Regions from separate parts of the Clostridium sp. X genome, predicted to be linked through region 3. Evidence: riboswitches for the same ligand, from Rfam matches in the RefSeq annotation. Region 3 holds a riboswitch; each other region holds the start of a gene.
The links. A riboswitch is a leader RNA that binds a small molecule or an ion and turns the genes downstream of it on or off. The one in region 3 is predicted to bind cyclic di-AMP.
Positions count from the first base shown of each region.

Region 1: linked by a shared signal. The riboswitch ahead of dapB (4-hydroxy-tetrahydrodipicolinate reductase) and the one ahead of ACX0KU_RS00945 (cell wall hydrolase) in region 3 are both predicted to bind cyclic di-AMP.
Region 2: linked by a shared signal. The riboswitch ahead of ACX0KU_RS00290 (hypothetical protein) and the one ahead of ACX0KU_RS00945 (cell wall hydrolase) in region 3 are both predicted to bind cyclic di-AMP.
Region 4: linked by a shared signal. The riboswitch ahead of ACX0KU_RS07195 (ATP-binding protein) and the one ahead of ACX0KU_RS00945 (cell wall hydrolase) in region 3 are both predicted to bind cyclic di-AMP.

Region 1 is NZ_CM146912.1:672,277-675,457, forward strand. Features, by position in the region: gene ACX0KU_RS03295 (spore coat protein) at 1-299, shown strand, start outside; gene ACX0KU_RS03300 (VanZ family protein) at 344-814, opposite strand; cyclic di-AMP (ydaO/yuaA leader) riboswitch at 1,117-1,248, shown strand; gene dapB (4-hydroxy-tetrahydrodipicolinate reductase) at 1,253-2,074, shown strand; partial or broken gene recA (recombinase RecA) at 2,186-3,181, opposite strand, start outside.
Region 2 is NZ_CM146912.1:50,864-54,044, forward strand. Features, by position in the region: gene ACX0KU_RS00285 (urease accessory protein UreH domain-containing protein) at 1-1,156, shown strand, start outside; cyclic di-AMP (ydaO/yuaA leader) riboswitch at 1,227-1,356, shown strand; gene ACX0KU_RS00290 (hypothetical protein) at 1,360-2,001, shown strand; gene ACX0KU_RS00295 (putative bifunctional diguanylate cyclase/phosphodiesterase) at 2,045-3,181, opposite strand, start outside.
Region 3 is NZ_CM146912.1:197,068-200,248, forward strand. Features, by position in the region: gene ACX0KU_RS00935 (purine-nucleoside phosphorylase) at 1-636, opposite strand, end outside; gene deoC (deoxyribose-phosphate aldolase) at 639-1,289, opposite strand; cyclic di-AMP (ydaO/yuaA leader) riboswitch at 1,446-1,572, shown strand; gene ACX0KU_RS00945 (cell wall hydrolase) at 1,578-2,375, shown strand; gene ACX0KU_RS00950 (HD domain-containing phosphohydrolase) at 2,460-3,181, opposite strand, start outside.
Region 4 is NZ_CM146912.1:1,395,755-1,398,935, forward strand. Features, by position in the region: gene ACX0KU_RS07185 (HAMP domain-containing sensor histidine kinase) at 1-880, opposite strand, end outside; gene ACX0KU_RS07190 (hypothetical protein) at 1,201-1,335, shown strand; cyclic di-AMP (ydaO/yuaA leader) riboswitch at 1,344-1,471, shown strand; gene ACX0KU_RS07195 (ATP-binding protein) at 1,539-3,181, shown strand, end outside.

The sequences.
Region 1 (3,181 bases), 480 kb from region 3:
CATTAATAGAGAGCCTTACTGGCATGGATAAGCTTAGTGATCAAGTTATTGCTACTGATTTTTTAGTGTCTGCTAAAAGTGCTGTACGAAACTATTCAATTGCACTAACTGAAACAACTTCTCCCCAAGTGAGAGCAATTCTTAGAAAACAATTAAATGATGCTATTGCTACTCATGAAGCAATAGCAACTTACATGGAGAGAAAGGGTTACTATAATGCCTACGACCTACATGAACAATTTAAGGTGGATATGAAAGTAACTGATGCAGCTTTAAAGCTTTCTAAAAGTTTTATATAAAATTCTTTATACGCCAGTTAAATATAAAAAAAGAGTTAAGGCATCTACTTATAAGAATTCACCTTAACTTTTTTATTGTCTTTTTCTTTAAAACTATTGTAACTAGTTATTAAAATCAATGCAAAAGTCCCACCTAATGTATCAATTAAAACGTCCGTAAACCTGCCTTCTCTTCCTAAAACAAAAAGCTGATGCACTTCATCAGAACAGGCATATAAAAATGTTATTATCAAAGAAATTATTAGACCCTTCTTTAAAGAAAAATTCTTTTTTAAAGCATTGAAGACTAATAGATATAGTATAAAATATTCCATAAAATGAGCTGTCTTTCTAAGTATAAAATTAGCTAACTCTCCAAAAGCACTATTAAAATCTATACCTAAAGAATCTAATATATCTATTGCAAACCTACTATTCTTATCTGATGCTACTGCAGGTTCATTTGAAAATAAAAATATAATTATCATCCAAGCTATTACTAATATCCATTTAAAGTATTTCTTATTTTTCTCCATATCTTATTCCTCACCGTCTAATTTTCACAAACAGGAATTCTCTCTTTGTTAACCTATGCATATTATTTGAATGTACCTACTATAATAATCTGTACACATTATTTTGGTTTCTTCATTATAATAATATAGATAATTTAAGTTTATCACATTTATGTATCCTTTTACCGATAAAAATATAATTAAAACAATATGGATGTCAAATAAGATTTTCCAACTATTTCATTAAGTAAATTCTTGGTATTTTTCTTGTCTTTAAACAACTTATACATTATAATTAAGTTGTTACCTGATGTTTGTAAATTAAAATTAAAATGCTGAATCTTATAGAGCGGGGGAACCAAGTTAAACGGGGTGAATCTTAATTATATTAGGTAGGGTAGTTCCTTTCATCCGAATCCGTCAGCTAACCTCGCAAGCATCTAAAAGGAGGATATATTTATGATTAAGGTATGCTTACTTGGAATTGGAAGAACGGGGCAACAAATAGCCAACGTCTTGCTTGAACAAGATAATATTAAACTTGTAGGTGCAATTTGTAGTCCTAATAGTAACAAAATAGGTATGGACCTTGGAACTCTTCTAGGTAGAAATAACTTAGGCATAGAAATCTACTCTATAGCCGAACTTGAAAAAGTAATTTTCAAATTAAAACCCGATGTTGTTATTGATTTCTCAAATTTTGAGTCAACTATGAAGAGTGCTGAGATATTTGCTAAAATGAAAATTAATATGCTCATTGGTACTACAGGCTTTAGTGATGATAATATTAAAACTCTTCAAGCTCTTCCACGGAAATATCATAACGGTATTATATTTGCTCCCAATATTACTGTAGGTGTGAATGTTATGATGCTTCTTGCCAATATTGCTTCTGGCATATTAAATAATTATGATTTTCAAATTATTGAAACACACCATAAACATAAAAAAGACTCGCCTTCTGGAACTGCATTAAAGCTAGCTGGTGAGATTAAAAAGTCTTTAAAAAATGCTACTGCTAATTCAAAAGAAATACCTATAAGCGCCTTCAGAGTTGGTGGCGTTATTGGTAAACATGAAGTTCTAATAGTTGGTGAAGAGGATAAAATCGAAATTTCACACGAATCCTTTTCAAGAAAAGCCTTCGCACTTGGAGCAGTAAAGGCAGTTAACTTCATTTATAAAAAGTCTGGTTATTATGAAATGAAAAATGTTCTAAACCTTGAAAAAGTTCTATCTGATTATATAGATAACTCAGAAGACTTTGTTATAGAAATCTAGTATATAATAAAAATGTATTAAAGGTCCAAAATCATTAGCTATAAATGTAATCCCCTATAGAGTACACCTTAGAAAAGGGCTACTCTATAGGGGGTTCTTTAGTATAATAAATTACACTTCATCCTTACCTTTGTCGCTAACTGCATGTTTTATTAATGGAAGATTATATTTTTCTCTTATTAAATTTTCTATCTGATTGGCTAAATCAGGATTATCTTTTAAGTATATCTTAGAATTTTCTCTTCCCTGACCTAGTCTTATATCCTTATATGAAAACCATGATCCACTTTTTTCAACTATTTCCTCATTAACAGCTATATCTATAAGGTTACCTTCCCTTGAAATACCTTGATTATAAATTATATCGAATTCAGCTTGCTTAAAAGGAGGAGCAACCTTATTTTTTGTTACTTTTACCCTAGTTCTGCTTCCTAGAAATTCATCACCATTTTTTATAGTATCAATTTTTCTTATATCTAGCCTTACTGATGAATAAAATTTCAGAGCTCGGCCACCTGTTGTAGTTTCTGGATTACCAAACATAATTCCTATTTTTTCTCTTAATTGATTTATAAATATAACAATACATTTTGACTTATTAATTGCTGCAGTAAGTTTTCTTAATGCCTGAGACATAAGCCTTGCCTGAAGCCCCATATGGGAATCCCCCATCTCTCCTTCTATTTCAGCTCTTGGTACAAGTGCTGCTACGGAATCCACAACAATTACATCTACAGCATTTGATCTTACAAGGGCCTCTACTATTTCTAAAGCTTGTTCTCCAGTATCTGGTTGACTAACTATTAAGTCCTCAATATTGACTCCTAACTTCCTAGCATAAGCTGGATCTAAGGCATGCTCTGCATCAACAAAAGCTGCTATACCACCCTTTTTTTTGTGCCTCTGCTAATATATGTAGTGTAACAGTAGTCTTACCTAAAGACTCAGGACCATATATTTCTATTACTCTGCCCATAGGCACACCACCTACCCCTAATGCTATGTCTAGAGCTAGACATCCTGTTGGTATAGCCTCTATATCCATTGTTGCGCTTTCTCCAAGTTTCATAATAGAACCTTTTCCGAATTGTTTTTCTATCTGACTCA
Region 2 (3,181 bases), 150 kb from region 3:
CAGACTACCTTGGTCAAGTTGCTCACTTAAAAGAAAAACAGCTTCACCTTTTTTAGTTGGTATCTTAAATGGATTTATGCCTTGTGGACCTCTACAAACTATGCAACTATATGCTCTTAGTACTGGTAGTGCTACAAAAGGTGCTTTATCTATGTTTATATTCGCTTTAGGAACAGTTCCTCTAATGTTAACTTTTGGGGCTATCTCTGGCTTACTAAGTAAAGGATATACAAAAAAACTTTTAAAATTCAGCGGTATTTTAGTAATTGTTTTAGGTATAATTATGGGAAATAGAGGTCTTGCCCTTGCTGGTATAAATGTACCTAGCCTAAACTCACTTGGAACTTCTAGCTCTCCCTCAGGTGGAACAGTTGATAGTACTAAAGCTATTATTAAAGATGGTAAACAAACCCTAACTATGTCTGCTAATTATAGAGGATACGTATCTAATGTACTATATGTGCAAAAGGGAATTCCAGTGAACTGGATTATTAATGGTGAAGAAATTACTTCTTGTAACAATGCCATCGTAGTTCCTTCCTTAGGAATTGAAGCTAAAATAGACAAAGGTGAAAATATAATAGAGGAATTTACTCCAACTGAGAGTGGAGATATTAACTTTAGTTGCTGGATGGGGATGATTCGTGGAGTTATACGAGTAGTAGATGATATTAGTGTAGTAGATGCTTCAAAATCTGATTCATCTCTGCCAGCTCCAAGTCAACCTTCTTGTTGTAGTGTTCCTCTTGAAGAAACTGAAAGTATATATGGTGATGATATAAGTACTGCTCCTACAGAAAGATTAGTAAAAAAAGCTACTATTACTTCATCATCTCAAGAAGCTATAATAACAGGAATTGGCTTTGAGTTTGACCCTCTTATAATGGTGGTTAATAAAGGAATAAAAGCTACTATTAATTTAGATTTAACTTCTTTTGATATCCCTGAAGGAACCTATGAAGTAATTGATGGAAATACTGGCAAAACCCTTGATACCTTTGAGGGTAAAAAAGGCATAGTTAAAGTTAATATAGATACTACGTCAAATAATGTCTATGGAGTAATTAAAAATGAACGAATTTTAGGTATAATTGAGGTAGTTGATGATTTAAATACTGTTAACTTAGAAGAAATAAAAATAAAATACTTAAATTAAGTATTTTATCATAAATATTACCACTATTATTTTTGAAATTGTTCTTATATAATATAAAATTGTGAAAACCCCTTAAAATTTGCCTAATGCTTGGGAAACAACGGAGGACTTCTTTATAAAAATGGGGTGAATCCAATAAAGGTAGGGAATCTCTCTTTCCGAACCCGTCAACTAACTTCGTAGGCATTTAGAGAGGTATTTTAATGAAAAAACATAATATTAATTACTCTATACTTTTTTTAGTATTCTTTTTTATGGGAATGCTTTTGTGGAAACATGAACGTAAAGAAGATATTAAAGCTGTGAATGTAGCTTACAGTACAATTGCTATTGATAAATCTTCTGAGGATGACTCTCCATCAGAAGAAAATACATATTCATCTGAGATTGAAACCTTAGATTGGTGGAAAGAGGCTAGATACGTATTTAAGAGAAATTCGATAGCAGAAGTTACTGATGTATCTACACAGAAAAGCTTTAAAGTAAAAAGGACAATGGGCAGCAATCACGCTGATGCAGAAGCATTAACTTTAGAAGATACTCAGATAATTAAAAATATCTGGGGAGGTTTTTCTTGGGAAAGACGTCCAGTAATTGTTGAGATTGATGGAAGAAAACTTGCCGCTTCTATGAGTGCAATGCCCCATGCAGGAATTGATTCTGCACCTGCTTTTAAGGTTATAAGTAACCGTTCGGTTGGTTATGGTAGAGGCGAGAACCTTGATGTTATTAAAGATAATGGTATGGATGGCCATTTTGATATTCACTTTTTAAATAGCACAAGACACAAAGACGGAAAAAAGGATCCTGAACATCAGACAGCAATTCATTCCGCAAATAAATAATTAAAGAATAGGATTAAATCCACAATGGATTTAATCCTATTCTTTAATTTTCTCCGATAAATAACTTTCTTTCTTCTATTAATCTCTCAAATTCCTTTGGCGGAACAGGCTTACTATATAAGTAACCTTGTATTTCATGACATCCATTAAGTTTTAAGAAATCAAGCTGAGTTATCGTTTCTACTCCTTCAGCTGTTACATTTAAATCTAAATTTGTTCCAAGACTGATTATAGCATTAACAATAGCAGTGTTTTTGTTATCACCGTTAATATCTCTAACAAAGGAAGAGTCAATTTTCAAAGTATCAATCTTAAAGTTTTTCAAATAATTAAGAGAAGAAAAACCTGTTCCAAAATCATCTAAAGATACTTTTACTCCCATTTCTTTCAATCTTTCAAGAGTATCAATTGTAAACTGAATATCTTTTATTACGATACTCTCAGTAATTTCAAGTTCTAACCAATATGGATCTAACTTTGCTTCCTCCAAAATTTCTCCTATTTTATCTAATAAGTTTGATTGAGCAAACTGAAGTGCCGATAAATTAACAGAAACTCTGAGAGGTTTATATCCTGCTTCTTGCCACAACTTATTCTGTTTACATGCAGTTCTTAAGACCCATTCCCCTATTGGTATTATTAATCCAGTTTCCTCAGCTATAGGAATGAACTGAACTGGTGATACCATCCCAAACTCTGGACTATTCCATCTAATTAGTGCCTCAACAGCCTTTATACCCTCACTCTTTGAGTCTACTCTCGGTTGATAGTATAATGTCAATTCTTCCTTTTCTAATGCTTTACGAAGATGGTTTTCCATTTTAAATCTTTGTATTCCCTGACTATCCATATCATCATTATAGAATTTATAATTACATTTGCCATTATCTTTAGCACGATACATTGCAATATCTGCTTTTTTAAGAAGAATCTCTGTTTTGTTTCCGTCTTGAGGATAAAATGAAATTCCCATGCTTGCACTTATATTAATTTCTTGTTCCTCTAATACATATCTTTCCTGAAGTATATTCAATATATCATCTGCTATTTTAGCAGCGTCTTTTTCACTCTCTATATTTGATATTAAAAAGGTGAACTCATCTCCACTCATACGACATACTACATCTTCATCTCCGATAATCGTAATTAATCGTCTAGATATTTCAATTAAAAGTTGATC
Region 3 (3,181 bases):
GGACATTCCCACTGCATCTCCACCTAGTATACGCACCATCCTAACCTCTGCTGGCGTTTCATAAGTTGGGCCACTCATTGCTGCATATACTCCCTCTTGAAGTAAAATATTAAGTGATTTAGCTATTTCTCGAACTTTCTCTCTTAGATTTTTATCATATGCATTTGACATATCTGGGAAACGAGTACCAAACTCATTTAAATTCCTTCCAATTAGAGGATTATCTCCTGTTAAATTCAGATGGTCACTTATAAGCATTAAGTCTCCTGGATTAAAGCTTTTATTCACAGCTCCCGCTGCATTTGTCACAATAAGTTTTTCAACCCCTAATAACTTCATTACTCGAACAGGAAAAGTTACTTCCTCCATTTTGTATCCCTCATAGTAATGAAATCTTCCCTGCATTGCTACAACTTTTTTACCTTCTAAAGTTCCAATAACTAATTTTCCTGCATGCCCTTCCACAGTAGACACTGGAAAATGAGGAATGTCACCATATGAATAATGCTCTGCATCCTCTATTTGGTCTGCAATGCCTCCAAGTCCAGAGCCTAAAATTAATCCAATCTCTGGCTTTACTTTTAATTTTTCCACTATATAATCCGCAGCTTCTTTCATCTTATTATATAAATCCAATTTTATAATCTCCTTTCCACTATTGCTATAGATGCGCTAGCACCTACTCTATTAGCTCCAGCTGCAATAACTGCCTCTGCATCTTCCCTAGTTCTTACTCCCCCTGAAGCTTTAACACCAATTTCTGTTCCTACAGTTTCTCTCATCAATTTAATGTCTTCTACTGTAGCTCCTCTCGTCGAAAAGCCTGTGGACGTTTTTACAAAGTCTGCTCCAGCTTCTTTTGAGATTTCACAAGCTTTAACTATCTCTTCTTTTGATAAAAGACAGTTTTCTAAAATTACCTTTACTAACACTTTTCCCTTTGCTGAATTAACTACAGCTTGAATATCCTCTTTTACTTCATCATACTTTTTAGCTTTTAGGGCTCCTATATTTAATACCATGTCTATTTCTTGTGCACCATTTTCAATAGCCTGCTCAGCTTCAAAGGCTTTTGCCTCTTTTGTTGTAGCTCCTAATGGGAATCCTACAACTACACAAGTTCTAACATCTGTCCCCTCTAATTCTTTACTTACTAAAGTTGCGTAATATGGATTTACACACACTGATGCAAATCTATACTTTTTAGCCTCTAAACAAATTTTTACTATTTCTTTCTCAGTAGCCTCTGGTTTTAGTAGAGTATGATCTATGTATTTTTCTAATTTCATTTTTAATCTCTCCCTTCTATTATTATCCGCTTTTATGAAGCTTTTAATACAATCTAAAATATTAAGGGGCTGCCTCTTAATATTTAACATTTGTTTCCTGTTATACCATTAATCATATATAGACCCTATATTATATCTTTGTTAGAATAACCATGAGATAAAAAAAAGCCGAATCTCCATTTTGGAGTACGGGGGACTTATTACTAGGGGTGAATCTCCATTTTGGAGTAGGGTGACCTCAACCCGAACCCGTCAACTAACCTCGAAGGCATAGGGAGGTACAAATTTATGTTAAAATCTAAGAAACTGAAATCGTTTATAGCAACTATATCCCTTTCAGTATTATTTGCTTTGCCTGTACAAGCTGCTACTTATAGGGTCACGGCTAATGATAACCTATATAGAATAGGTATACTCTTTGACACCTCAGTTAGCACCTTAAAATCTACTAATAATTTATCAAGCGATACTATATATCCTGGTCAATTATTAAATGTACAAGCTGCCACACATACTGTAAAACAAGGAGATAGTCTTTACTTAGTTTCACAAAAATATGGGATATCATTAGAAAGTCTAAGAAAAGCTAACAACAAATGGAATGATCATCTTTCTATAGGTCAAAACCTTATAATTCCTGGAACTTCTTCAGTTAGTAGCCAAGCTACTACCACTATGGCTGCTAGATCTATTGCCACTACACCTAAGAGTGTAATTTCTTATACTTCTGCAGAGCTTGACCTTTTAGCAAGATTGGTTAGAGCTGAAGCAGAAAATCAACCTTATTCCGCAAAAGTTTCTGTTGCGGCAGTTGTAGTAAATAGAGTTCAAAGTTCACAATTCCCGAGTACAATAAGCGGAGTAGTAAATCAAAGAGTAAATGGATATTATCAATTTACTCCTGTTAAAAATGGAACTATATCTAGACCAGCTACTGCTTTAGATAGACAAGCTGCCTTAGAAGCTATTAATGGAGCTGATCCAACAAAAGGAGCATTGTTCTTCTATGATACTAGTGTAACTAGTAAATGGATGTTATCAAAACCAGTATCTACTAGAATAGATAAGATGGTATTTGCTTACTAAATAAAATTGTAAAATAATTTTATTTTAGTCGCTAATCTATAATTGCTAATCTCTATGTATATTTCTGTATCCAATAGTAACTAGCTACCCATGATTAGCGACTTCTTTTTTTTCTTTCATCATATTTATAAATCGTTCTACAATATATGGATCAAATTGAGTCCCTGCACATCTTTTTATTTCTTTTAATGCTTCATCTTTTGCTATACCTTCATGATAGGACCTATCCTGAGTCATAGCATCAAAGCTATCTACTATAGATACAATTCGTGCTAACAAAGGTATTTCTTTTTCCTTAAGCTTTTGAGGGTAACCAGCTCCATCCCATCTTTCATGATGAGATAGTATTAATTGTGCTATACCTCTTAGTTCCGGAGAGGAAATGGCTATCTGATACCCTATTTCAGGGTGACGTTTTATAATATTCCACTCTCGTTCTGATAACTTTCCTGGTTTAGTAAGTATTTCTTTTGGAATAGCAATTTTGCCTATATCATGTAGCATAGCTAAAAGAAGTAGATCATCTAAGTTATTTTCTGGCAATCTTAATTCTTTTCCTAATTGTATAGATAAAATTTCAAGCCTTTTAGCATGTTCTCTTGTTTCAAATGTGGTCTCTTCTAAAGTCTTTTGAAGTGACTCAATTATAGAGCTACGAGTACTTTTACTCTCAAGAAGCTTTCTTTTGTACATATAATCATCTGCTTCTTTAAATATATCTGTCATAAGCTGATCTTTACTATATCTAACAGAGAATCCTAAGGATATACTCGGTTTAATTGGATCAAAATCTGTTTTATTACAAT
Region 4 (3,181 bases), 1.2 Mb from region 3:
TAAGGAGGATAATTTTATAATTGTTATCTAAAACTATTATTGGTTCAGAAATACTCTTTACAATTGCCATTGATTTATTCTTTTCTAACATGAGCTTTCCAAGATTACTTTCTTCAAGTTTATGAAGACGCATTGTCATACTATTAAATTCTTTAGTTAATTCGCCTATCTCGTCTTCAGATATAATTGGAGCTTGCAAGTGGATATTTCCTTCCTTAACAGCCTTGACTGTTTCTGTTAAAGAGTAAATAGGTCTAAGGGTTTTATTTGTTGAATACCTAGATATAATAAATCCACCTATAACTGATACTGAAGATAGTATGATAATTATGTACATAGACTCTTTGGCTGCTACAGTTACAGTTTCTTTACTTCTAAACATAGCTTTTTCGTTTAGCTGAGATAATAGGTCTAAATCTTCTTTCAATAATAAAAGAATGGGAGATATAGAATCTTCATAATATTTAGTAGCAAACTGAGTCCCGTTTTTATTATTTATTTCCTGAAGCTCTGAAAAATACTTTAGAAACTTTGAGTAATTCTTATTAATTCTTAATACAATATCCTTCTCACCAACTTCGGTAACATTGTTATATTGTAAGTTGTACCATTTGTAAAATATATCTGTATTTAAATGAAAGGCATCAATACCTTTAATAGAATCTACAAATATATAATTATTAATGGCATTATTTTGTTCTTTAATTGCTTTGAACATAGTTGTTGCAGCGTTTATGCTTCTATAGTTATTTACCATAAGTCCATCGATAGATTTAGTAAGACTATATACGTTGAGTATAGAGGTAATACCTAGGACAGCAATAGTAAATACGAGGAAAATATAAACAGCAACTATCTTAAATTTAAGAGTTTTTAACATTAATAACCACCTAGCTTAGTCAAATTTATTTTTAGTATAGAGCTTAATGCTTTTAAAGTCAATTAACATGAATATACCTATAGCTTTTTGAAGGTAAGACAAGCATGGCAGTGATAATTTAAAGAGATGATTTATAGGGGGATATAATGAATAAGATAAAAATAAATGGGTGGTTTGAGCCTGGAGAAAATCTATGTTAGAATTGAGGAAATAATACGAAAGCACCTAGATTGTGGGTCTTCCATGATCTTTTTTGTATTTAAAAACTAATTAATTATCGTGATTTTTAAATGAAAAATTAAGTCTAGAGAGGGTTTTTTATGTACAAGGTTTATAAGTTAAAAAAAGGTAATATTTCATTCAAGGAAAAAATGAAGTTTAATTCACTTTTTAAAGAAATCATATGGAAGTTTAGTATGATTAGAAGAGGGTACAAGATAGAGAGAATAAAATAGATATTTAATTTAATATAATGCTGAATTCTATAATAGAAGCGGGGGAACCAATTTAATGGGGCGAATTTTTGAAAAAATAGGACACTCTTCAGTCCAAGTCCGACAGCTAACCTCGTAAGCGTTGAAGAGGAGAAAGTCATAGCCGTGGTTTCTCTGCGGCATTTTTTTGCCTTTTTATAGGTAGGAGGTTAGAGAATTCTTTTATGAAAAAATTTTATAGTTTAAAAAATAAAATGCTAACAATATATCTTATATTAATATTTGCATTAACAATCAATAGCATATGGTCTGTTATTAATTTTAGAAGACTCAATAATTCTATAGATAATATAATGCAGTCTAACTATAGAAGTATAGTAGCAGCACAAAATATGATTGAATCAATAGAGAGGCAAGATAGTGCAGAGCTAGGATATTTATTTGCTAATGATAAAGAGATGGTAGATATTTTTTATAATAATCAAGTACAATTTTTAAAGTCTCTATCTATAGCACAGAATAACATAACAGAAAAAAATGAACTTAAAACAGTAGAGAGTCTAAGTAAATTATATTTTAAGTATATGGAGTCTTTTTATATATTAAAGGAAATGTCTAAAGATAAAGAGTTTGATATAGATAAAGATTACTACTACAATGAGATTTTTCCCTTATTTAATGAGACAAAGATTGAGTGTAGAAATTTATTAAACATAAATCAAGAAGCTATGGTAGCTAAAAAAAATAATGCTAAAAGTGTAGCAGCTAAAGCAGCGTATTCAACAATATTATTATCAGCAGGAATAATATTTATAGGATTTATATTAGTACTTTACTTAACTGGAAAGATAGTTAAGCCACTATATATCTTAATAGATAAGATAAAGAAGATTGCAGAAGGTAATTATAATCAAAAGCTAGATGTAGAAGGAAATGATGAAATATCCAATCTAGCATATGAATTTAATGTAATGGCAGATAAGCTAAAAAATTATGAAATGCTGAATATAAGTAAGTTGATGAAAGAAAAGCAGAAGATAGAAGGTATTGTAGAGAGTATTAGTGATGGAGTTATAGTTACTGATAATTCTAATAATATAATATTAGTTAATAGAGCGGCTGAAAAAATTCTAGATATTAGAGAGCGAGATGTACTGAATAGACACTTTTTAGAATCTATAAGAAAACAAGATATATTTGAGATTATAAATAATGTTGCATCTAATAAAGAATACAATAAATATAAAAATTATAAAGATATAACAATAGAACATAATGAAATTCACAAATACTATAGGGTTAATGTTACTCCTATTATAAACAATTCTGGTGAATATTTTGGAGTTGTAACACTTATGCAAGACATAACTAAACTTAAAGAAATTGATCAAATTAAGTCAGAGTTTGTTTCCACGGTATCCCACGAGTTTAGAACACCATTAACATCTATAAGTATGGGAACAGATCTTTTATTAGAAAATGTACTGGGAGATATAAATGCAGATCAAAGGGAGATTCTTCAAGTTATAAAGGAAGATCAAGTAAGACTTAAAGAGCTTGTAGATGAACTTTTGGATTTATCAAAAATACAATCTGGAAGAATAAAAATGGATATGGAAGTATTTAATATCAAGGATATGATAGAAAATACAGTCAAGTCATTTAACCTACAACTAAAGGAGAAAAATATAAAGTTAGGCTTAGAGATTACAAATAAAAATAATAATGTAATCGGGGATATGAGCAAAATAGCTCTAGTTTTTAGGAATCTTATAAGTAATGCTATAAGGTACACTCCAACTGATGGAAGTGGGATACTAACATTGGGATGTAAGTTTAGAAATAACAAGATGCTGGCTTATGTAAA